Regions from separate parts of the Agrococcus sp. TF02-05 genome, predicted to be linked through region 1. Evidence: predicted binding sites of a transcription regulator. Region 1 holds the regulator's gene; the other holds the start of a gene.

The links. The regulator HrcA, encoded in region 1, represses chaperone genes, less so after heat shock. The targets are predictions, from matches to a motif close to TTNGCACTCGNNNNNNNCGAGTGCNAA.
Region 2: JQT67_RS13070 (Hsp20/alpha crystallin family protein) is a predicted target of HrcA. The motif match lies at 4,106-4,132, and genes of this name have one in related genera.

The regions. Positions count from the first base shown of each region.
Region 1 covers NZ_JAGEKO010000001.1:408,007-418,821, forward strand. The annotation lists gene JQT67_RS02045 (histidine triad nucleotide-binding protein) at 1-51, opposite strand, end outside; gene JQT67_RS02050 (16S rRNA (uracil(1498)-N(3))-methyltransferase) at 77-802, opposite strand; gene dnaJ (molecular chaperone DnaJ) at 802-1,890, opposite strand; gene hrcA (heat-inducible transcriptional repressor HrcA) at 1,891-2,904, opposite strand; gene JQT67_RS13605 (DUF4870 domain-containing protein) at 3,071-3,892, shown strand; gene hemW (radical SAM family heme chaperone HemW) at 3,894-5,099, opposite strand; gene JQT67_RS13710 (DUF1990 family protein) at 5,101-5,736, opposite strand; gene lepA (translation elongation factor 4) at 5,733-7,583, opposite strand; gene rpsT (30S ribosomal protein S20) at 7,803-8,063, shown strand; gene JQT67_RS02090 (cyclase family protein) at 8,301-8,972, opposite strand; gene JQT67_RS02095 (cytosine permease) at 8,962-10,338, opposite strand; gene JQT67_RS02100 (nuclear transport factor 2 family protein) at 10,380-10,778, opposite strand; gene speB (agmatinase) at 10,756-10,815, opposite strand, start outside.
Region 2 covers NZ_JAGEKO010000014.1:61,145-71,959, reverse strand. The annotation lists gene JQT67_RS13090 (response regulator transcription factor) at 1-460, shown strand, start outside; gene JQT67_RS13085 (cell wall metabolism sensor histidine kinase WalK) at 453-1,802, shown strand; gene JQT67_RS13080 (hypothetical protein) at 1,860-2,609, shown strand; gene JQT67_RS13075 (alpha/beta fold hydrolase) at 2,667-3,431, opposite strand; gene JQT67_RS13070 (Hsp20/alpha crystallin family protein) at 3,520-4,008, opposite strand; gene JQT67_RS13065 (hypothetical protein) at 4,178-4,942, opposite strand; gene JQT67_RS13060 (AAA family ATPase) at 5,130-7,370, shown strand; gene JQT67_RS13055 (sugar porter family MFS transporter) at 7,460-8,905, shown strand; gene JQT67_RS13050 (cytochrome P450) at 8,912-10,231, opposite strand; gene JQT67_RS13045 (cupin) at 10,285-10,572, opposite strand.

The sequences.
Region 1 (10,815 bases):
CGCCGGGATCTCGCGCGCGACGATCCGTTCGAACACGGTGGGCTCAGCCATGGTCGTCAGCCTACTCGCGCCCGGCTCACCAGCGCCCGAGCCGCAGCGAGAGCGCCGCGAGCCCCGCGAGCCCGGCGGTCGACGTGCGCAGCACGTGGTCGCCCATGCGCGCGCGCACGGCGCCGGCCGCGTCGAGCGCCTCGAGCTCCCCCGGGTCGATGCCGCCCTCTGGCCCCACGACGAGCAGCGCGTCGCGCTCGATCGGCACCTCGGCGATCGAGGCGGGCGCGGTCGGGTCGAGCACGACGAGCTGCCAGTGCGCGCCGAGGCCCGCGAGGCCCGCGCTGTCGACGACCCCGACGACCTCGGGCAGCCGCGCCCGGATCGCCTGCTTGCCCGCCTCGCGCACGATGCGCCGCCAGCGCTCGAGCGCCTTGTCGCCGCGGTCGCCCTTCCACTGCACGACGCTGCGCCTCGCCTGCCACGGCACGATGACGTCGACGCCGAGCTCGGTCGAGGCCTGCACGGCGAGCTCGGCCCGATCGCCCTTCGCGAGCGCCTGGGCGAGCGCGATGCGCGGGCTCGGCTGCGGCACCGCCTCAACGCGCTGCAGCACGACGTCGACGCCGTCGCGCTCGACGCGGTCGATGATCCCCTCGGCGAGCGTGCCAGCGCCGTCGCTCACGAGCACGCGCTCGCCGCGGCGCATGCGCGAGACGACGGCGGCGTGGTGCGCCTCCTCGCCCGCGAGCGTCACGACCGCGCCCGGCTCGGCGCCCGCGAGCGCGTCGTGCCAGTAGCAGTGGGCCATCAGAGCCGGAGGCGGTCGCGCATCTTCGCGAACAGCCCCTGCTTGAACTGGGCGAGCTGCGGCGCGGGCGCCTTCGTGCGGTCGCGGAGCTCGCGCAGCAGCTCCTCCGTGCGCCGGTCGATGCGCTGCGGCGTGACGACCTGCACGCCGAGCTTGAGGTCGCCGCGGCCGGCGCCGCGGAGGCGCGTGACGCCGCGCTCCCCGATCGTGATGACGTCGCCCGACTGCGTGCCGGGGCGCACCTCGACCTCGACGGGGCCGTCGATGCCCTCGACGGTGCTCCGCGCGCCGAGCGCGGCGTCGGAGATCGACACCTCGAGCGTGCCGAGCAGGTCGTCGCCCGAGCGGGAGAAGACGTCGTGGTGGCGCACGTTGATCTCGAGGTAGAGCGTGCCGGCGGGGCCGCCGGCCTCGCCGACCTCGCCCTGGCCGGGCAGCTGGATGCGCAGGCCCGTGTCGACGCCCGCGGGGATGTCGACGGGGATCGTGCGCTCGGCGCGCACGCGGCCGTGGCCCGCGCACGTCGGGCACGGCTCGGGGATGATGCTCCCGTAGCCCTGGCACGCCGCGCACGGCTGCGAGGTGACGACGTTGCCGAGCAGCGACCGCACCTGCCGCTGCACGTGGCCGGAGCCGCCGCACATCGTGCAGCGCTGCGGGCTCGATCCGGGCGCGGTGCACGCGCCGTCGCACGTCTCGCACAGCACGGCCGTCTGCACGCGCAGCTCCCGGTGCACGCCGAAGACGACGTCGGCGAGGTCGAGGTCGAGGCGCAGCAGGCTGTCCTGCCCCGGCTGGCGCCGCGAGCGCGGCCCGGCCGAGCGGCCGCCGCCGAAGAACTGCTCGAAGATGTCGCCGAACCCGAAGCCCCCGGCCCCGCCGAGCGACGGGCCGCGGTCGTACTCCGCGCGCGACTGCGGGTCGCCGAGCACGTCGTACGCGTGCGTGACGTCCTTGAATCGCTCGGCCGCGTCCTCGCTCGGGTTGACGTCGGGGTGCAGCTCTCGCGCGAGCCGGCGGTACGCCTTCTTGATCTCGTCCTGCGTGGCGTCGCGCTCGACGCCGAGTGTCTCGTAGTGGTCGCTCACTCAGTCCTCGCTCAGCAGCCGCGTGAGGTAGCGCGCCACTGCGCGCACCGCGGCCATGTTCCCTGCGTAGTCCATCCGGGTCGGGCCCAGGACGCCGACGTGCCCCTCGCTGCCGTCGGCCGTGTAGGTCGAGGCGACGACCGCCGCCTCGCCGAGCGGCCCCGAGAGCTCGCGGCCGATGCGGGTCGCGACCTCCCCCTCGGAGCCCATCTCGTCGAAGAGGCGCAAGAGGGTCACCTGCTCCTCGATCGCGTCGAGCACGGGCGTCACGGTGCCCTGGAAGTCGCGCTCCTCCCGCACGAGGTTCGCGGCGCCCGCCATCACGATGCGGTCGCCGCCGGCCCCCTGCAGCATCTCGGTCAGCGCCTGCGCGACCGCGCCGGTCGCGGTCGCGATCGAGGCGGGGGCGGATGCGGCTGTCGACGAGAGGCGCTGGACGGCCTCGGCGGGCGCGAGCTCGGCGATCGTCTCGGTGAACGCCCGGCCGAGCACCGATGCCTGCTCGGGCTCGATGCGCTGCCCGACGTCGAGCAGTCGCTGCTCGACGCGGCCCGAGTCGAGGATGAGCACCGCGAGCACCTTCGACTCGGTGACCGCGACGAGCTCGACGCGGCGCACGGCGCCCGGGCGCCGGAGCGGCACCTGCACGAGCGCGACCTGGTTCGTGAGGCTCGAGAGCAGGCGCGCGGTGCGCGCGAGCACGTCGTCGCGATCGACCGACTCGTCGAGGAAGCGCGCGATCGCCTGGCGCTGCGCGGGGGTGAGCGGCTGCATGCGCTGCAGGCGGTCGACGAAGACGCGGTAGCCCTTGTCGGTCGGCACGCGGCCCGACGAGGTGTGGGGCGCGACGATGAGCTCCTCCTCCTCGAGGAGCGCCATGTCATTGCGGATCGTCGCCGCGGAGACGCCGAAGGCGTGCCGCTCGACGATCGACTTCGACCCCACCGGCTCCCGCAGGGCGACGTAGTCCTCGACGATCGCCCGGAGGACCTCGAGACCGCGATCCGAGACCATCCCGCGCTCCTTCCCCCCTGCTGGCACTCTCCAATGCTGACTGCCAATCCTACCGCGCCGCGACGCGCCGCGCCCGATCGCTCACCCGTTCTCCAGCCATCCCGGCGCACAATGGCCGTGCGGAACGTCCGCAGATCCTGCGGACCACTCACGAAAGGCACTCCCCATGTCCGACCCCAACGTGCCCCGCCGAGACGACCAGCACGAGCCGACCGACCCCTCGAGCGAGGGCTTCTCGGTCACCGACGAGCAGCACGCGGCCCCCAGCGCGCCCGCCGCTCCGGCGCTCGGCCAGCCGGCCGAGCCCTTCTCCGCTCCCGCGGGCGGCGCCGTGCCGAGCGCGCCCGGTCAGCCCGCGTTCGACTCCGACGCGAGCCGCGACTGGAGCCAGCCGCAGCCGGGCCAGCAGGGCAGCGCTCCCTTCGACCAGCCCGGGTACGGCCAGGGCGGCTACGCCCAGCCGGGCTACGGCCAGCCGGGGGGCCAGCAGCATGGCGCCCCCCAGTACGGATCGCCGCAGTACGGATCGCCGCAGTACGGATCGCCGCAGTACGGATCCCCGCAGCATGGCGCTCCGCAGTACGGCGCGCCCGGCCAGCCGCAGTACGCGGCCGGCGCCCCCATGTCGCCCGTCGACGAGAAGAACGCCGGCATGTGGGGCCACCTCTCGGGCCTCTCGACGATCGTCACCGGCGGCTGGGGCGGCTGGATCGGCCCGCTCATCGTCTTCCTCATCTACAAGGACCGCAGCGCGTTCGCGCGGCAGGAGTCGAAGGAGGCGCTCAACTTCGGCATCTTCATGACGATCCTGACGATCGGCCTCATCGTCGTCGGGACCATCCTGTCGTTCGTCGGCATCGGGTTCCTGCTGCTGATGATCTGGTGGGTGCCGGGGCTGCTGCAGGTGATCTTCTCGATCATCGGCGGCGTGCGCGTCAACGCCGGCGGCTCCTACCGCTACCCGTTCAACTGGCGGCTGGTGAAGTAGCTCAGGGCAGCAGGCGCCGCACGACGGCGTCGGCGAGCAGCCGCCCTCGCGGCGTCGGGATCACCCGGCCGGCGAGGGCGGCTCTCCCGTCCACGAGGCCGTCGGCGACGAGCCCCGCGACGGCGCGGCGACCCTCGGCGTCGAGCACGTCGATCGCGAGCCCCTCGGCGATGCGCGACTCCAGCAGCACGCGCTCCACGCGCCGCGTCTCGGCGTCGAGCACCTCGCGCGCGAGCGCGGGCGAGGCGCCCGCGACGAGCCGGTCGCGGTAGGCGGCGGGGTGCTTGACGTTCCACCAGCGCACCCCGCCGACGTGGCTGTGGGCGCCGGGCCCGAAGCCCCACCAGTCGTGCCCGCGCCAGTAGGCGAGGTTGTGCCGGGCGACCCGGTCGCCCTTCGCCCAGTTGGAGATCTCGTACCAGGAGTAGCCGGCCCGGCCGAGGGTCGCATCCGCCGCCTCGTACATCGCGGCCTGCAGGTCGTCGTCGGGGGCCGCGAGCTCGCCGCGGCGGATGCGCCGCGCGAGGGCGGTGCCGTCCTCGACGATGAGCGCGTAGGCCGAGACGTGGTCGGGCGCCATCGCGACGGCCGCGTCGAGCGATCGCTGCCAGTCGGCGAGCGACTCCCCCGGCGCCCCGTAGATGAGGTCGAGGCTCACCTCGAGCCCCGCCTCGCGCGCCCACTCGACGACGAGCGGCACGCGCTCGGGGTCATGGGTGCGGTCGAGCGCCGCGAGCACGTGCGGCACCGTCGACTGCATGCCGATCGACACGCGCGTCACGCCGCCCGCGCGCAGCTGCACGAGACCGGCGAGGTCGATCGAATCGGGGTTCGCCTCGACCGAGACCTCCGCGCCCTCGGCGAGCCCGAACGCATCCGTCACGGCCTGCAGCATCGCGACGAGGTCGCCCGACGGCAGGAGCGTCGGCGTGCCGCCGCCGAAGAAGACGGTCTGCATCGGGCGGAGCGGGCCGAGCTCGCCGAGCACCGCGCGCGCGAGGCGGATCTCGGCGGCGACGTCGCCCGGGTAGCCCGCGCGGGTCGCGCCGCGCAGCTCGTCGGCCGTGTAGGTGTTGAAGTCGCAGTAGCCGCACCGCACCGAGCAGAACGGCACGTGGATGTAGACGCCGAAGGGCGCATCGGCCGCGGTGCCCTCGGGCAGCCGGCCGTCGGCGGGAGCCGCCTCGCCGTCGGGCAGGCGACCCACGTCAGCGCACGTCGATCGAGCGCAGCACGTCCATGTAGCGGTCGTGGTACCTCGAGCGCAGCGCCTTGGAGACGGGAGCGCCGAGCTTGGCGTACCACGCGGCGTTGCGGACGATCGCGCGGAAGTGGAGGAAGACGGTCTCGTCCTCGGCGATCTCGACCGTGAAGCGCTCCTCGCCGGCCTCGGGGTGGCCCTCGAGCGAGCCGAGGATCACGCCGTGGCTATTGGGCTCCTCCTCGACCGCGATGACCCGCATCGGGCCGTGGAACTGGATGCCGAGGAAGCGGATGCGCTGGTCGACCGAGTCGCCCGGCTGCAGGAACGGCTCGCCGTCGGGACCGAAGTCCTGCTGCGGCTCGACGCTCGCGGCGCGGGTCGCCTCGCCGTCCTGGAAGCCGACCGGGCGGTAGACGGTGCCCTCCTCGGTGCCGACGACGTCGACCTCGATGCCCGCGAGCCGCTGCACCTTCCACGTGCGCAGCGCCGCGACAGCGGCGTCGAAGCGCGGCCGGCCGTGGCCGATGCGCGAGCGGCGCTGCACGACCTCGAAGCCCTTCGGCGGGAAGCGCGTGAAGTCGAAGTGCGCCGTCGCGCCGACCGCGCCGTAGTTCGTGGCGCGCTCGCGGATGGGCTTCACTTCGCGTCCTTCTTCGACTCGCCGCTCGAGAGGGCGGCGATGAACGCCTCTTGGGGCACCTCGACGCGACCGACCATCTTCATGCGCTTCTTGCCCTCCTTCTGCTTCTCGAGCAGCTTGCGCTTGCGGGAGATGTCGCCGCCGTAGCACTTCGCGAGGACGTCCTTGCGGATCGCGCGGATCGTCTCGCGCGCGATGATGCGCGCCCCGACGGCGGCCTGGATCGGCACCTCGAACTGCTGCCTCGGGATGAGGTCCTTGAGCTTGCCCGCCATGAGCACCCCGTAGGCGTAGGCCTTGTCGCGGTGCACGATCGCGCTGAACGCATCCACCTGCTCGCCCTGGAGCAGGATGTCGACCTTGACGAGGTCGCCCTCCTCCTCGCCGTCGAGCTCGTAGTCGAGCGACGCGTAGCCCTGCGTCTTCGACTTGAGCTGGTCGAAGAAGTCGAAGACGATCTCGCCGAGCGGCAGCCGGTAGCGCAGCTCGACGCGGTCCTCCGAGAGGTACTCCATGCCGCCGAGCGTGCCGCGGCGCGACTGGCACAGCTCCATGATCGCGCCGACGTAGTCCTTGGGCGCCAGGATCGTCGCGCGCACCATCGGCTCGACGATCGAGTGGATCTTGCCCTCGGGGAACTCGCTCGGGTTCGTCACCGTGTGCACGACGCGGTCCTCGGTCTGCACCTCGTAGACGACGCTCGGGGCGGTCGCGATGAGGTCGAGGTTGAACTCGCGCTCGAGCCGCTCGGTGATGATCTCGAGGTGCAGGAGGCCGAGGAAGCCGCAGCGGAAGCCGAAGCCGAGCGCGACCGAGGTCTCCGGCTCGTAGACGAGCGCCGCATCCGACAGCTTGAGCTTGTCGAGCGCCTCGCGCAGCACCGGGTAGTCGCTGCCGTCGATCGGGTAGAGGCCCGAGAAGACCATGGGCTTGGGGTCGGCGTAGCCCTTGAGCGGCTCGGTCGCGGGTGCGCGGTAGGTCGTGACGGTGTCGCCGACCTTCGACTGGCGCACGTCCTTCACGCCCGTGATGAGGTAGCCGACCTCGCCCGCGGCGAGCCCCTTCGCGGGCACTGGCTCGGGGCTCGAGACGCCGATCTCGAGCAGCTCGTGGCGCGCGCCGGTCGACATCATCTGGATCTGCTCGCGCGGCTCGAGCCGGCCGTCGACCATGCGGACGTAGGTGACGACGCCGCGGTAGCTGTCGTAGACCGAGTCGAAGATCATCGCGCGGGCGGGGCCGTCGACGTCGCCCTGCGGCGCGGGGATCGTGCGCACGACGCGGTCGAGCAGCGCGTCGACGCCGACGCCCGTCTTGCCGCTCACGCGCAGCACGTCGTCGGGGTCGCCGCCGATGAGGCCGGCGATCTCGGCCGCGAACTTGTCGGGATCGGCGGCCGGCAGGTCGATCTTGTTGAGCACCGGGATGATCTCGAGGTCGTTGTCCATCGCGAGGTAGAGGTTCGCGAGCGTCTGCGCCTCGATGCCCTGGGCGGCGTCGACGAGCAGGATCGCGCCCTCGCACGCGGCGAGCGACCGGCTCACCTCGTAGGTGAAGTCGACGTGGCCGGGGGTGTCGATCATGTTGAGCGCGAAGGTCTGCCCGTCGACCTCCCACGGCATCCGCACGGCCTGCGACTTGATCGTGATGCCGCGCTCGCGCTCGATGTCCATGCGGTCGAGGTACTGCGCGCGCATCGAGCGGTCGTCGACGACGCCCGTGAGCTGCAGCATCCGGTCGGCGAGGGTCGACTTGCCGTGGTCGATGTGCGCGATGATGCAGAAGTTGCGGATGCTCGCGGGATCGGTCGAGGCAGGCTCGAGTGCCTTGGTCGCTCTGGGGCTCACGGGTCCTTCTCGATGGGGGTCTCGATGGAGTGGTGCGGAATGGTCCATTCTCCCACAGCGGATGCGTCGGGCCGCGTTGCGACCGCGGGCCGCGCGCTGGTAGAGTCGTTCGTTGGCTTCCCCTTCTTCTGCGCGCCCGTCGCGCGAGGGCGGGTCGCGGCGGGGCTCATCGGAGCGCAAGCCGCCGCCAACCATCTTCCGAGCAGAACAGGACCCCACGTGGCGAACATCAAGTCGCAGATCAAGCGCATCCTCACCAACCAGAAGGCGACCGACCGCAACCGCGCCGTCAAGAGCGAGGTCAAGACCGCTGTGCGCGAGGCGCGCAAGGCGATCGCCGCGGGCGACAAGGCCGTGGCGCAGGAGAAGGTCGCCATCGCGGCGCGCAAGCTCGACAAGGCTGCCTCGAAGGGCGTCATCCACAAGAACCAGGCCGCGAACCGCAAGTCGTCGATCGCGAAGCAGGCCGCTGCGCTCTGATCCGAGCCGCACACCTCGAAGGCGGGGGCCCCGACGGGCCCCCGCCTTCGTCGTCCTGCCGGGCGGCCACTGCGCGCCCGAGTGGTCACCCGCGCGCCTGAGTGGTCACTTCTGCGCCTGAGTGGTCACTTCCGCGCCTGAGCGGTCACTTCCGCGTTTGCGCGGTCACTTGCGCGCCCGAGTGGCGCCCGCCAGCCACCTGCGGAACGCGCCACTCACCTACGCTAGGGGCTCAAGTCAGTCGAGGAAGGCGACCGCGCGGACCGGGGCGCCGTCGCCGGCGAGGCGCAGCGGGAAGAACCCGACCCGCACCGTCGCCGGCAGCGCCTCGAGGCCCCGCACGTTCTCGACGATGAGGCCATCGGCGCCGAGCACGACCTCGTGGACCGGGAACGACGCATCCGTCGACCCCGTCGGGTCGGGGCTCAGGGTGTCGACCGCGAGCACCCGCATGCCGCGGCGCACGAGCTCGCGCGCGGCATCCGCGTCGAGGGCGGGGTGGCGCAGCGCGCGCTCGGCGCCGAAGTGCGCGGCCCAACCGGTGTCGACGAGCACGATCGGCGGCACTCGCTCCGGCAGCTGGCCCGCTGCCTCGAGCTCGCGCCAGCCGTACACGTCGCCGTCGGCGAGCCCCGCGACGCGCACGACGAGCGCCGCCCCCACGAGCTCGTCGAGCGCGACGTCGGCCATCGTGCGGCCGCCCTCGATCGAGTGGGAGGGCGCGTCGACGTGGGTGCCGGTGTGCGAGCCCATCCGGATGCTCGCGACGTCGACGCCGTCGGCCGCGACCGTGAGCGCGGGCTCGATGCGCACCGCCGGGTCGCCGGGGTAGACCTGCATCCCGTCGACGACGGGATGGCTCAGGTCGACGAGCGTGCCGCGACCCTCCCCCGTGGTCTCAGCGCGCATCCGCCGTCTCGGCCAGGTGCGGCGCGGGCTCCGGGGCTCCCTTCGCACGGCCGGGCAGCGAGAGCGCGAGGTAGAGCACGAACGTGACGACGAAGCTCGGCACCGTCGCGCCGAACGGCAGCGGCCACACGTACGCCCACGCGTACGCGAGCGCGGCGCCGACGAGCCACGAGCCGACCGCGATCCAGTTGACGCCGCCCGTGTACCAGTAGCGGCCGCCGCGCGCCTTGAGGATGTCGGCGGTGTAGCTGCGGCGCTTGAGCAGGTAGTAGTCGACGATCATGATCGCGAACACCGGTGCGAACAGCGCGCTGATCGTGACGAGGAACGTCGTGAACTGGTCGAGCAGGCCGAAGAAGGTCGCGCCGATGATCGAGATGACGCCGAGGATGAGCGCGCTCGCGAGGAACGGCACGCGCTTGCCCGGCAGCGCGTTCACGACCGTCGTCACCATGCCGTAGACGACCATCGTGTTGGTGGCCATGACCGAGAGGAAGATCGCGACGGCGAAGAGCGCGCCGAAGGGCTCGATGATCGCCGTCGGGTCGAACGCGACGGCCTCGCCGCCGCTCAGCACGACGTAGCCGATCGCGGTCGCGCCGACGGTCATCGCGGTGACGGTCGAGAGCGTGTAGCCGACGCCCGAGCCGATCGCGCCGCCCTTCGTCGTGCGGGCGAAGCGGTTGAAGTCGGCCGACAGGACGGTCCACGAGATCGCGGTCGCGAGCACGACGTCGAACATCAGGCCGGGCGTGTAGAACGGCTCGGCGCTCGCGGGGATCTCGGCGAACTCGGCGGGCGTGAAGGTCGTGAACGCGGTGATGAAGACGTAGGCCGAGATCGCGAGGATGACGGCGGCGAACCACGGCTCGATGCGCGCGACGCCGGCGTGGCCGAAGATCGCCAGGATGACCACGATCGTCTGGCACAGCACGGCGAAGATCACCGGGCTCGAGAAGCCCGTGAGCGCCTCGACGATGTAGTTGAGCGAGATGCCGGCGAGCATCGCCTGCACCCAGCTCCAGCCCATGAGGATCACGAGGTTCGCCGCGGCCGGCAGCAGGCTACCGCGCGTGCCGAAGGGGCCGCGCGTGAGCGCCATCGTCGGCAGGCCCGTGCGCGTGCCGATCGCGCCGATGAGCACGAGCACGCACGCGCCGAGCAGCGTGCCGCCGACGATGAGGCCGAGCACGAGGCCGTAGGGCACGTCGGGCACGAAGAGCGTGCCGGTGAGCAGCGTGGTCACGACGAGGTTCGCCGCGAGCCAGATCATGAGCATGCGGCCGGACGAGTAGGTGCCGCGGACGGGGCCGGCGTCGTCGGCGCCCGCCTCCAGTCGGCGTTCGAGGCGGGAGTAGAGCGACATCGGTCTCCTTCGACGGGTGGGGCTGGGGACGGGACTGGGATTCAGGCGAGCGGTGAGAGGTGCTCGTGCACGGCGACCAGGCGGTCGCCGTCGACGGCGAAGACGATCGACTCGCGCTCGCGGTACGACTCGCGACCCTCGCCGGTCTCGACCGTCGTGTCGACGGTGTGGCTGAAGACGGCGCCGCCGGGCAGCGGCTGCACGAGCCGCTCGCTCGACGCGCACGAGACGACGCGCCAGCCGCTCTCGACCCACGTGCTCCACAGCCGCTCGTACGCCGCGCGGCTGTCGAGCCGGCTCGGCTCGGTGTGGAAGACGAAGGATGCGTCGTCAGCGAAGCGCGCGAAGTAGCGCTCGCCGTCGGTGGCGGCGAAGGCGTCGACGATCGAGGCCGCCGCGGCCTCGACCTCGGCGGCGTCAGGCGTCCGCACTGCCGTCACCGGAGGCATCCGCCGCCGGCGCCATCGCGCTCAGCAG
Region 2 (10,815 bases), on a different contig from region 1:
CCCCGTGCTCTTCCTCACCGCGAAGGACGGCGAGTGGGACGAGGTCGAGGGGCTCGACACCGGCGGCGACGACTGGCTCGTGAAGCCCTTCTCGTTCCCCGTGCTCGTCGCCCGCATCCGCGCCCTCGCGCGCCGCGGCGGCCGGGAGCGGCCCGTCGTGCTCGAGGCCGGCGACCTGCGGCTCGATCCCGCGGCGCGCACCGTGCACCGCGGCGACGAGCGGCTCGAGCTGAGCGCCCGCGAGCTCGCGGTGCTCGAGCTGCTCATGCGCAGGCGCGGCGAGGTCGTGACGAAGCGCGAGCTGCTCGACGACGTGTGGTCGGAGGACTTCGAGGGCGACCCGAACATCGTCGAGGTGTACGTCGGCCGGCTCCGCCGGAAGGTCGACCGGCCCTTCGGGCGCGCCGCGATCCAGACGGTGCGCGCCGCGGGCTACCGGCTGGCGGCCGACGGTGGCTGAGCGCGCGCGCGAGCGGCCGACCCGCCGGCGCGCGTCGATCCGGCTGCGCATCACCGCCGCCGCGGTCGCGATCGTCGCCGTCGCGCTCGGCCTCGGCGCAGCGACGCTCGTCTGGACCCTCGAGCGCATGCTGCAGGCATCCGTCGCCGCGCAGCTCGCCGACGAGCTCGACGCGCTCGCGCAGGGCATCGACGACGGCACGATCCAGACCGCGGCCCTCGTGCAGCGCGACGACGACGTGCTCGTCGCGCTGCGCTCGCCGACCGGCGTGGTCGTCAACGCCGACGCGGCGGCGACCCTGCCCGTGCCGTCCGGCGGCGAGGCGCTGACCGCCGAGGCCGACGGCGAGCGCCACGTCGTGGTGGCGACCGAGGCCGAGGCCGGCACCATCGTCGTCGCCCGTTCCCTCGCGCCCGTCGACGAGGCGGTGCGCTCGACGACCGCGCTGCTCGCCGTCGCAGTGCCGCTCGCGCTCATCCTCGTCGCGACCGTCGTCTGGATCGTCGTCGATCGCGCGCTCGCGCACGTCGACCGTATGCGCGCCCAGGTGGACGAGATCGACGCGACGGGGCTCGACCGCCGCATCGGGATGACGAGCCGCGGCGATGAGCTCGACCGGCTCGCCGCGACGATGAACCGCATGCTCGACCGCGTCGAGGCCGATGCGCGATCCCGCCAGCGCTTCGTGTCGGACGCGTCGCACGAGCTGCGCTCGCCGCTCGCGTCCATGCGGCAGTTCGCCGAGCTCGCGCGAGCGCATCCCGAGGCCGTGCGGCCCGACGAGCTGACCGACGTCGTGCTGCAGGAAGGCGAGCGGATGCATGGCATCGTCGAGGCGCTGCTGCTGCTCGCCCGGCTCGACGAGCGCGCCGCCGCGAGCGGTCAGCGGCAGCCGGTCGACCTCGACGACCTCGCGCTCGCGGAGCTCGCTCGCGTGCGCGCGCTCGGCCGCGCGGCGGACGGCGCCGCGGTGCGGGCCGCGCCGGTCGAGGGCGACGCGCGCCTGCTCGGCCTCGCGTGCCGCAACCTCGTCGACAACGCGCTGCGGCATGCGCGCGAGCGCATCGTGCTCGGCTCCGTCGTGCGCGACGGCCGAGCCATGCTCTGGGTCGACGACGACGGTGCCGGCGTGCCGGCTGCAGAGCGCGAGCACGTGTTCGAGCGCTTCGTGCGGCTCGACGAGGCGAGAGCGCGCGACGACGGCGGCTCGGGGCTCGGACTCGCGATCGTGCGGCAGGTGGCGCGCAGCCACGGCGGCGACGCCTGGGTCACGAGCGCACCGCTCGGCGGCGCGCGGTTCGTGCTCGAGCTGCCGGCAGCGCCCGAGCCGCGCGGCGCCTGAAGCGGCGTTCAGCATCGTTCAGTCGTGCGTCAGCGCCCCGCGAGGAGGGTGGAGCCCATGAACGAGCAGCAGCACCCCGAAGACCGACCCGACGCCATCGGCGCAGACGACCCGACGCCGCGTCACCCCGACCCGGCGGCCGACGCGAGCGCTCCGGACGCGAGCAGCACCGAGCGCCTCGATGCGGCGCCCGAGCCCGCCGAGCGGCGGCGCGGTCGCGGCATCCTCCGACCGATCCTCATCGGCTCGGCCGCGGCCGCGGTCGTGCTCGGCGTCGCCGGCGTCGGCCTCTCGATCGCCGATGCGTTCGACGACGACGATGACGCGGCGCCCACTCCTTCCGCGTCCGCGTCCGCGGACCCCGGCGACGACCGCGGCGGCGACGACTTCGCGGTCGTGGGCGGCACGGTGCCGACGGAGCCCGACGACCTGGTCGCGGCGATCGAGGCCGCGGTCACCGCCGCGGGCGGCGGCGATGCGACGAGCGTCGAGGTCGAGCGCGACGGCTGGAAGGTCGACATCCGGCTGGCCGACGGCAGCGAGGTCGAGGTGCGCGTGCCGCTCAGCGGCGACCCGGTCGTGCGCGCGGACGACGACGGCGACGACTCGAGCGACGTGCCGCTCGACCCGTCGCGGATCGCGGCGATCAGCGACGCGGCGATCGCGGCGGCCGGAGGCGGCGTCGTCGTCTCGATCGAGACGGAGGACGACGCCGACGTGCGCTTCGAGGTCGAGGTCGAGCTCGGCGGCGAGGACGTCGACGTCGAGCTCGCGGAGGATCTCTCGGTCATCTCGGCCGACCGCTGACCCCGCCCTGCGCCCGGCGAGCCGAACGCTCGCCGGGCGCAGTCGCGCACCGGCGGGTCAGCTCGCGTCGACGAAGCGGGCGAGCACCTCGGTGAACACCTGCGGCTGCTCGGAGTGCACCCAGTGGCCCGCGCCCTTGATCGTCACGCGGCGCACGTTCGGGAACCGCGCCTCCATCTGCGGCGCGAACTCGTCGCGCACGTAGCCCGAGTCGGCACCGGCGACCCACAGCACGGGGCCCTCGTAGACGGCGTCGGTCTCGGGGAATCCGCGGAGCACGGCGAGGTCGCGGCGCAGCACCTCGAGGTTCGGCAGCCAGCGCCAGCCGTCGCCGTCGCGCTGCAGGCTCTGCAGCAGGAATCCGCGCACGCCGGGATCGGGCGCGGCCTCGGCGAGCGCCTCGCTCGCCTCCGAGCGCGAGCCGAGCCCGTCGAGGTCGATCGCGAGCATGCCGTCGATGTAGCGGGCGAACTCGTCGGTCGAGCGGTAGGCGACCGGGGAGACGTCGACGACGCACAGCCGCTCGACCTTCTCGGGGTGGCGCAAGGCCGCGAGCATCGCCGCCTTGCCGCCCATGGAGTGGCCGACGAGGGCCGTGGGCTCGTCGATCGCGCTCGCCACCGCATCCGCCATCTCGAGGTAGTCGAGGCGCTCGGTCCAGCCCGAACGACCGTGGTTGGGCATGTCGACGAGCGTGACGCGATGCCGGTCGGCGAGTGCCTTCGCGATCTGCGTCCAGTTCTTGCCCTGCCCGAAGAGCCCGTGGCAGAGCATGACGGGCGAGCCGTGCTCGCCGAGGTGGGTCAGGTGCAGGTCGGTCACGCCGCCACGCTATCGGCGCGGCCTGCGCGTGCGACAGGAGGGCGCGGCGACCGCCGGTGGCGGCGCCGCGCCTGTGGAGCGGCCCGGCTCAGCTCGTCGAGCCGGCGGTCGCGGTCGAGGACTCGCTCTCGCTCGAGCCCTGGCCCGTGCCGATCTGCGACTGCCCGCCGCCGCCGTGCTGCACCTCGATCTTGCGCGGCTTCGCGCGCTCGGCGACCGGGATCGTGAGGGTGAGCACGCCGTGCTCGTACGACGCCTCGATGCGGTCGAGGTCGACGTCGGTGCCGAGGCTCAGCTGGCGCATGTAGCGGCCGGCGGGTCGCTCCTGCGCGATCCACTGCCGCTGGTCGCCGCCGCCGATCGTGCGCTCGGCCTGGATCGTCAGCGTGCCGGCGTCGATGCCGAGGTCGATCGAGCCCGGGTCGATGCCCGGGAGGTCGACGTGCACGACGTAGTGATCGCCGGCGCGGTAGAGATCCATGGGCATCCAGCTCGATGCGGCCGCGGCGCCACCGCCGCCCAGCAGCCGAGCGGTCATCCTGTCCATCTCGCGGAACGGGTCGAAGGTCAGTGCCATTGACAACCACCTCCTCCACGTGCGGCCGTGCCCTGTGCGACGGCCGTCGGTGTCTTCGGCAGCTCCCTCGGGGACCGCCCCGAGGAGCGGCTCCATTCTAGCACTCGACCCAAGAGAGTGCTAACCCGTCGCTTCGAGATCGCTGGGACTCGAGGCCCGTCGCGGCGGGCTACCGGCGATCGCTCAGATCGAAGCCGGCGCGGTCGACGCGGCGGTGGAAGCGCATGCCCGCGAGCCCGCCGAGCGCCGCGCCGATGAGCGCCACGACCGCGACCACGACGGCCGAGATGATCGCCGCGAGCGTCGCCTGGTCCTCGGGGAGGGGCAGCGTCGGCATCGAGCCGGGCGGCAGGGCGAAGTTCTGCCCTGCCACGAGCCCGATCACCGCCGCGACGATCGCGATCACGACGGCCCACACCCACACGGCCACGCCCTGCTTGGCGCCGTTGAAGCGCGCCATGCGACCGGCGACGTAGCCGCCGCAGTAGTAGGCGACGAACCAGATGACGAGCAGGATGACGGCGCCCCAGATGCCGGCCGACTGCAGGTCCTGCTGCGCGCCCTCGACGACGTCGTCGACGGCGCGGCCGGAGAGCGAGGCGATGAGCGCGCCGATCGCCGCGGCGAGCGCGATGAGCAGCACGACCGCACCGGTCGCGGTGAGCCAGCCGAAGAACGCCGCGCCCACCTTGACGCCGCCGAAGCGCTCGCGCTCCCGCGCCACGACGGCCTCGCGGTCATGGCGCACGTCGGTGGCCAAGCGATCGTCGTGCCGGCGCTCCCTCACCTCTGCGGCACCGGAGCGCCCATCGTCGCGGCGCCGCTCGCGCGCGTCGGCGGCATCCGCGCGCCCGTCGTCGCCCGTCGCGGCGTCCCGAGCCGGTTCGTACGGACGGCTCCTCGGGGTGGAGTCGTCCGGGCCCTGAGCGGTCATGTCGAGCTCCTCACATCGGTCACGTCGTCGTGGTCGATCGGGGCGCCGTCGCGGCGGCCCGTACCTCAGTATCGGCGGCGGGGAGCGGTCCGACCGGTTTTCCTAGCCAACGTCCAGCATGCGTAGTAAAGTTGAGTCGATAGCACTCAAGTTTGAGATCGCTAGTCCAGGATCGATGGAGGAGCGGATGGCACGCATGGGCGGCATGATGCCGGGCCAGGAGGAGCAGCAGTCGGCGCTCGAGCAGTTCGGCACCGACCTCACCGAGATCGCCCGTTCGGGGCGGCTCGACCCCGTCATCGGGCGCGACGAGGAGATCCGGCGCATCAGCCAGGTGCTCTCGCGCCGCACGAAGAACAACCCAGTGCTCATCGGCGAGCCCGGCGTCGGGAAGACGGCCGTCGTCGAGGGCCTCGCGCAACGCATCGTCGCGGGCGACGTGCCCGAGAGCCTCAAGGGCAAGTCGCTCGTCGCGCTCGACGTCAACGCGATGATCGCGGGCAGCAAGTACCGCGGCGACTTCGAGGAGCGCATGAAGAACGTGCTCGCCGAGATCGCGAAGGCCGAGGGCCGGATCGTGACGTTCATCGACGAGCTGCACATCATCATGGGCGCCGGCGCGGCCGAGGGCAGCCAGGGCGCGAGCAACATGCTCAAGCCGATGCTCGCGCGCGGCGAGCTGCGCCTCATCGGCGCGACGACGCTCGACGAGTACCGCGAGTTCATCGAGAAGGACGCCGCGATGGAGCGGCGCTTCCAGCAGGTCTACGTCGGCGAGCCGAGCGTCGAGGACACCGTCGCGATCCTGCGCGGGCTCAAGGAGCGGTACGAGGCCCACCACAAGGTCACGATCGCCGACAGCGCGCTCGTCGCAGCCGCATCCCTCTCGAACCGCTACATCACCGCCCGGCAGCTGCCCGACAAGGCGATCGACCTCATCGACGAGGCGGCGAGCCGGCTGCGCATGGAGATCGACTCGGCGCCGACCGAGATCGACCAGCTGCGCCGCACCGTCGACCGCATGGAGATCGAGCGCCTCGCGCTCAAGCGCGAGCGCGACGACGCGTCGAAGGAGCGGCTCGCCGAGCTCGAGGCGACGCTCGCCGAGCGCCGCACCGAGCTCAAGGCGCTCGACGAGCGCTGGCAGACCGAGCGCGCGAGCCTCAACCGCATCGGCGGCCTGCGCGAGCAGCTCGACGAGCTGCGCGGCCGCGCGGAGCGCGCGCAGCGCGAGGGCGACCTCGAGCGCGCGTCGCGGCTGCTCTACGGCGAGATCCCGCAGGTCGAGCGGCAGCTCAAGCAGGCCGAGGCGCAGGCCGCCGAGTCGGGGGCGAGGATGGTCGGCGACCAGGTGACGGAGGACGACATCGCCTCGGTCGTCGCCGCGTGGACGGGCATCCCCGTCGGCCGGCTGCTGCAGGGCGAGACCGAGAAGCTGCTCGCGCTCGAGGACGAGCTCGCGCTCCGCGTCGTCGGCCAGCGCGAGGCCGTCTCGGCGGTGTCGGATGCCGTGCGCCGCAGCCGCGCGGGCGTCTCGAACCCCGACCAGCCCACCGGCTCGTTCCTGTTCCTCGGGCCGACCGGCGTCGGCAAGACCGAGCTCGCGAAGGCACTCGCCGAGCTGCTCTTCGACGACGAGAAGGCGCTCGTGCGCATCGACATGTCGGAGTACGGCGAGAAGCACTCCGTCGCGCGCCTCGTCGGCGCCCCTCCCGGCTACATCGGCTACGAGCAGGGCGGCCAGCTCACCGAGGCCGTGCGCCGCCGGCCCTACTCCGTCGTGCTCATGGACGAGGTCGAGAAGGCCCACCCCGAGGTCTTCGACCTGCTGCTGCAGGTGCTCGACGACGGCCGCCTGACCGACGGGCAGGGCCGCACGGTCGACTTCCGCAACACGATCCTCATCCTGACCTCCAACCTCGGCTCGACGTTCCTCACCGACCCGACCCTCTCGGCGCAGACGGCGCGCGAGCAGGTCATGGGCGCCGTGCGTGCCGCGTTCAAGCCCGAGTTCGTCAACCGGCTCGACGACATCGTCATCTTCGACGCGCTCACGCAGGAGGAGCTCGGCGAGATCGTCGGCATCCAGGTGCACGCGCTCGGCCGCCGCTTGCGCGAGCGGCGGCTGACGGTCGAGGTGACGGATGCGGCGAGGCAGTGGCTCGGGGAGCGCGGCTACGACCCCGTGTACGGCGCGCGCCCGCTGCGCAGGCTCATGCAGCGCGAGATCGACGATCGGCTGGCGCGGGCGCTGCTCGCGGGCGAGGTGCGCGACGGCGACCAGGTGGTCGTCGACGTCGCGCCCGGCGGCTCGGGCCTGTGGGTCGGCGCCGCCGGTGCGGAGCGGCCTGCGCAGTGGTCGTTCGATGCCGACACGGTCGACGACGTCGACGAGGTGATCGACGCGGAGCCGCTCGACGAGCCCTGACGGGTCGGGCGCAGGCGGATGCCGCGCGGGCACGCGCGCCACGGCAGAATCGAGCGGTTGCCCATCGCTCGAGGACCGGAGGACCCACCGTGGCCATCGCCCCGCCCAGCCCCGGCAGCGAGGCGGCGCTCCCGCCCCTGAGCGGCGGGCCCCACCGCGCCCGGCTCGGTGTCATCTCGATCGTCGCGTGCTTCGGCGGGCTGCTGTTCGGCTACGACACGGGCGTCATCAACGGGGCGCTGCAGCCGATGAGCGCCGAGCTCGGGCTCGAGGCGCTCACCGAGGGCATCGTGACGAGCTCGCTCGTCTTCGCGGCCGCCTTCGGTGCGCTGCTCGGCGGGCGCATCTCCGACGGGATCGGTCGACGCTCGACGCTGATCGCGCTCGCGGTGCTGTTCTTCGTCGGCACGCTCGTCGTCGCGCTCGCGCCCGGATTCGCCACGGTGGTCGTCGGTCGCGTGCTGCTCGGACTCGCGGTCGGCGGCGCCTCGACGGTCGTGCCGGTCTACCTCGCCGAGCTCGCGCCGTTCGAGATCCGCGGCTCGATCTCCGGCCGCAACGAGGTGGCGATCGTCTCGGGGCAGCTCGCGGCCTTCATCGTGAACGCGGTGCTCGGCAGCACCCTCGGGCACCTCGACGGCATCTGGCGCATCATGTTCGCGATCTGCGCGCTCCCCGCGATCGCGCTCTTCCTCGGCATGCTCCGCATGCCGGAGTCGCCGCGCTGGCTCGCCGAGCGCGGCCGGCGCGAGGAGGCGCTCGCGGTGCTGCGCTCGGTGCGCGCGGGCGAGCGCGCCGAGGCCGAGCTCGCGCACATCGAGGCCCGCCTCGACGCCGCCGCGGTCGCGCCGCGCGGCCGCGCGCGGCTCCGAGCGCTGCTCGCGGACCGCTGGCTGCGCCGCGTGCTGCTCGTCGGCGTCGGCGTCGGCGTCGCGCAGCAGCTCACCGGCATCAACGCGATCATGTACTACGGCACGAGCGTGCTCGAGGAGTCGGGCTTCGATCGCTCGGCGGCCCTCATCGCGAACATCGCGCCGGCGATCATCGCCGTCGTCGGCGGGCTCGTCGCGCTCCGGCTCATGGACCGCATCGACCGCCGCACGACTCTGCTGATCGGCTTCTCGCTCACGACGCTGTGCCATGCGCTCATCGGGATCGCTTCGGTCGCGCTCGAGCCGGGGGACCCCATCCGCCCCTTCGTGCTCCTCGCGCTCGTCGTCGCCTTCGTCGGCGCGATGCAGACGTTCCTCAACGTCGCGACCTGGGTCTACCTCTCCGAGATCTTCCCGCTGCGCGTGCGCGGGCTCTGCATCGGCATCGCGGTCTTCGCGCACTGGCTCGCGAACGGCGCGCTCGCGCTCGCCTTCCCGTCGCTGCTCGAGGCGGTCGGCATCACGGGCGCCTTCTTCCTCTTCGCCGCCGTCGGCGCGCTCGCGCTGTGGTTCATCGCGAGGCACGTGTTCGAGACGCGCGGCCGCTCGCTCGAGTCGCTCGAGGCCGACATCGCGAGCGGCGAGCTCTTCGCTCGCCGCTGACGCGGCTCAGTGGAACGGGCAGCGGCCACCGCTGCTGCCGCGGGGGCGCCGGTGGGCGCTCCGCACCACGCCGCCCGAGGCGGGCTTCGTCGGCATGCGCCGGCGGCTGACGTCGAGGCCCTCGCCGAGGATCGTCACGCGCGGATCGCTCAGCGCGGCGATCGCGCTCGAGAGCGTCGAGATGGTGACCTTCTCGCCGGGGCAGCGGTGACCGGTCGAGGGATGCCCGCCGCCCTGCGGCACGAAGGCGCCCATCGCCTCGATCTCCGCCCAGTCGTCGATGCCGACGAAGCGCTCGGGGTCGAACTCGCTCGCGCGCTCCCAGCTCGACTCGTCGAGGTCGGTGCCGAGCACGTCGAGCAGCAGCAGCGCGCCGGCGCTCACGCGCTCGCCGTCGAGCTCGACCTCATCGATCGCGCGGCCCGGCAGCATCGGCACGAACAGCGCCGTGCGACGCACCTCGTGCGCGAAGGCGGTCGCGAGCGGGCCGCCCGTCAGCCTGCCGCGCTCGGCGGTCTCGGCCGCGATCCGCTCGCGCCACTCGGGCCGCTCGTGGAGCGCCTTCGCGGCGAAGGCGACGAACCGGCACACCGCGATCGCGGGGCGGAACGAGTTCTGCAGCTCGATGCCCGCGAGTCGCGCGGGCAGCAGCTCACCTTCCGGGTCGCGGTGCCACGCCCACGCGTGGAGCGCGGTGCCGGCCGTCGCCTCGAGCTCGCCCGCCCGCACCGCCTCGATGAGCGCGCTCGCGTGCCGGTCCGACCACCAGCGGTTGGCCATCGTGAGCAGGAACTCGGGGGAGTAGGGCACGCCGAAGCCATCGACGATCTGCGCCTGCCGCCGCGCCCAGCGCGTCTTCGCGTCGGCCGTGCCCGGCAGTCCCGCCCAGCGCTGCATCGCGCGGCCGATCGCGCCGACCGCCGCGTCGTAGGCCGAGCGCTCGCCGCCGGCGATCCAGTCGGCGAGCTCCTCGCCCCACTCGCGCTCGAGGTGCGGCTCGAGCCGGCGCACCTCGGCGTCGTCGTAGGCGAGCCCGAGGAAGGTCTCCTTGCGGTGCCGGTGCGCGGCCGTGTCGAGCGAGTGCACCGAGCCGTGGCCGAAGAGCGACTCCTGGATCACCATCGGCATCGCCCCGTGCCGGCGCACCTTCGATTCGTCGTAGAAGAGCTCGACCGCCTCCGCGCCGCGCATGAAGAGCGCGTCGCTGCCGAGCGCCTGCGTGCGCACCGCACGGGCACCCGGCCGGGCGCGCTGCCAGATCGTCTCGCTCGTGTCGTAGCCGCGCGTGAGCAGCAGGATCGCGTCGTCGTTCAGCGGGTTGGCCATGCATCGGACGGTATCGAGCGCACCTGCGGGGGCCCTGCGCGAACGCGTGCTCGTCAGCCGGCGTACGCCTTGACCTCGACCTCGGTGAAGACGACCCGCACGGAGCCGCGGTTCTCCATCCTGTGCGTGGTCCCGGCCGCGCGCGTGTACGCGACCCCGGGCTCGATCGCCACCTCGAGCTCCGTGCCGTCCGGCAGCACGGCCCACATGACCGACGGCTCGACGCCCACGACCGCGTAGTCGTACTCGTGCGTGTGCTCCTCGATCGCGCCGCCGGGCTCGATCGTCCACTCGGTGATCCGGAACCGGTCGTCGTCCACGAAGACTCTGGAGGTGGCCATGCGGCCATCCTCGCACTCGGCGGCATCGGGGCTAGGTGATGTCAGACCCCTGCTGATAGGCTGAGGTCACTGCGCGAGCAGGGCATCGCTGCCGGCTCGCCTGCGTCGTTGAACGCTCCTCTCTCCGCCCGGTTCTCGGGCGTCGATGAACCTTCCACGGCGAACGATCGCGGCCACCGCCGCGCTCGCCGAACTGCGTCGACGCATCCACCCAAGAACCCGCCCGCACGAGTGTGCGGTCGG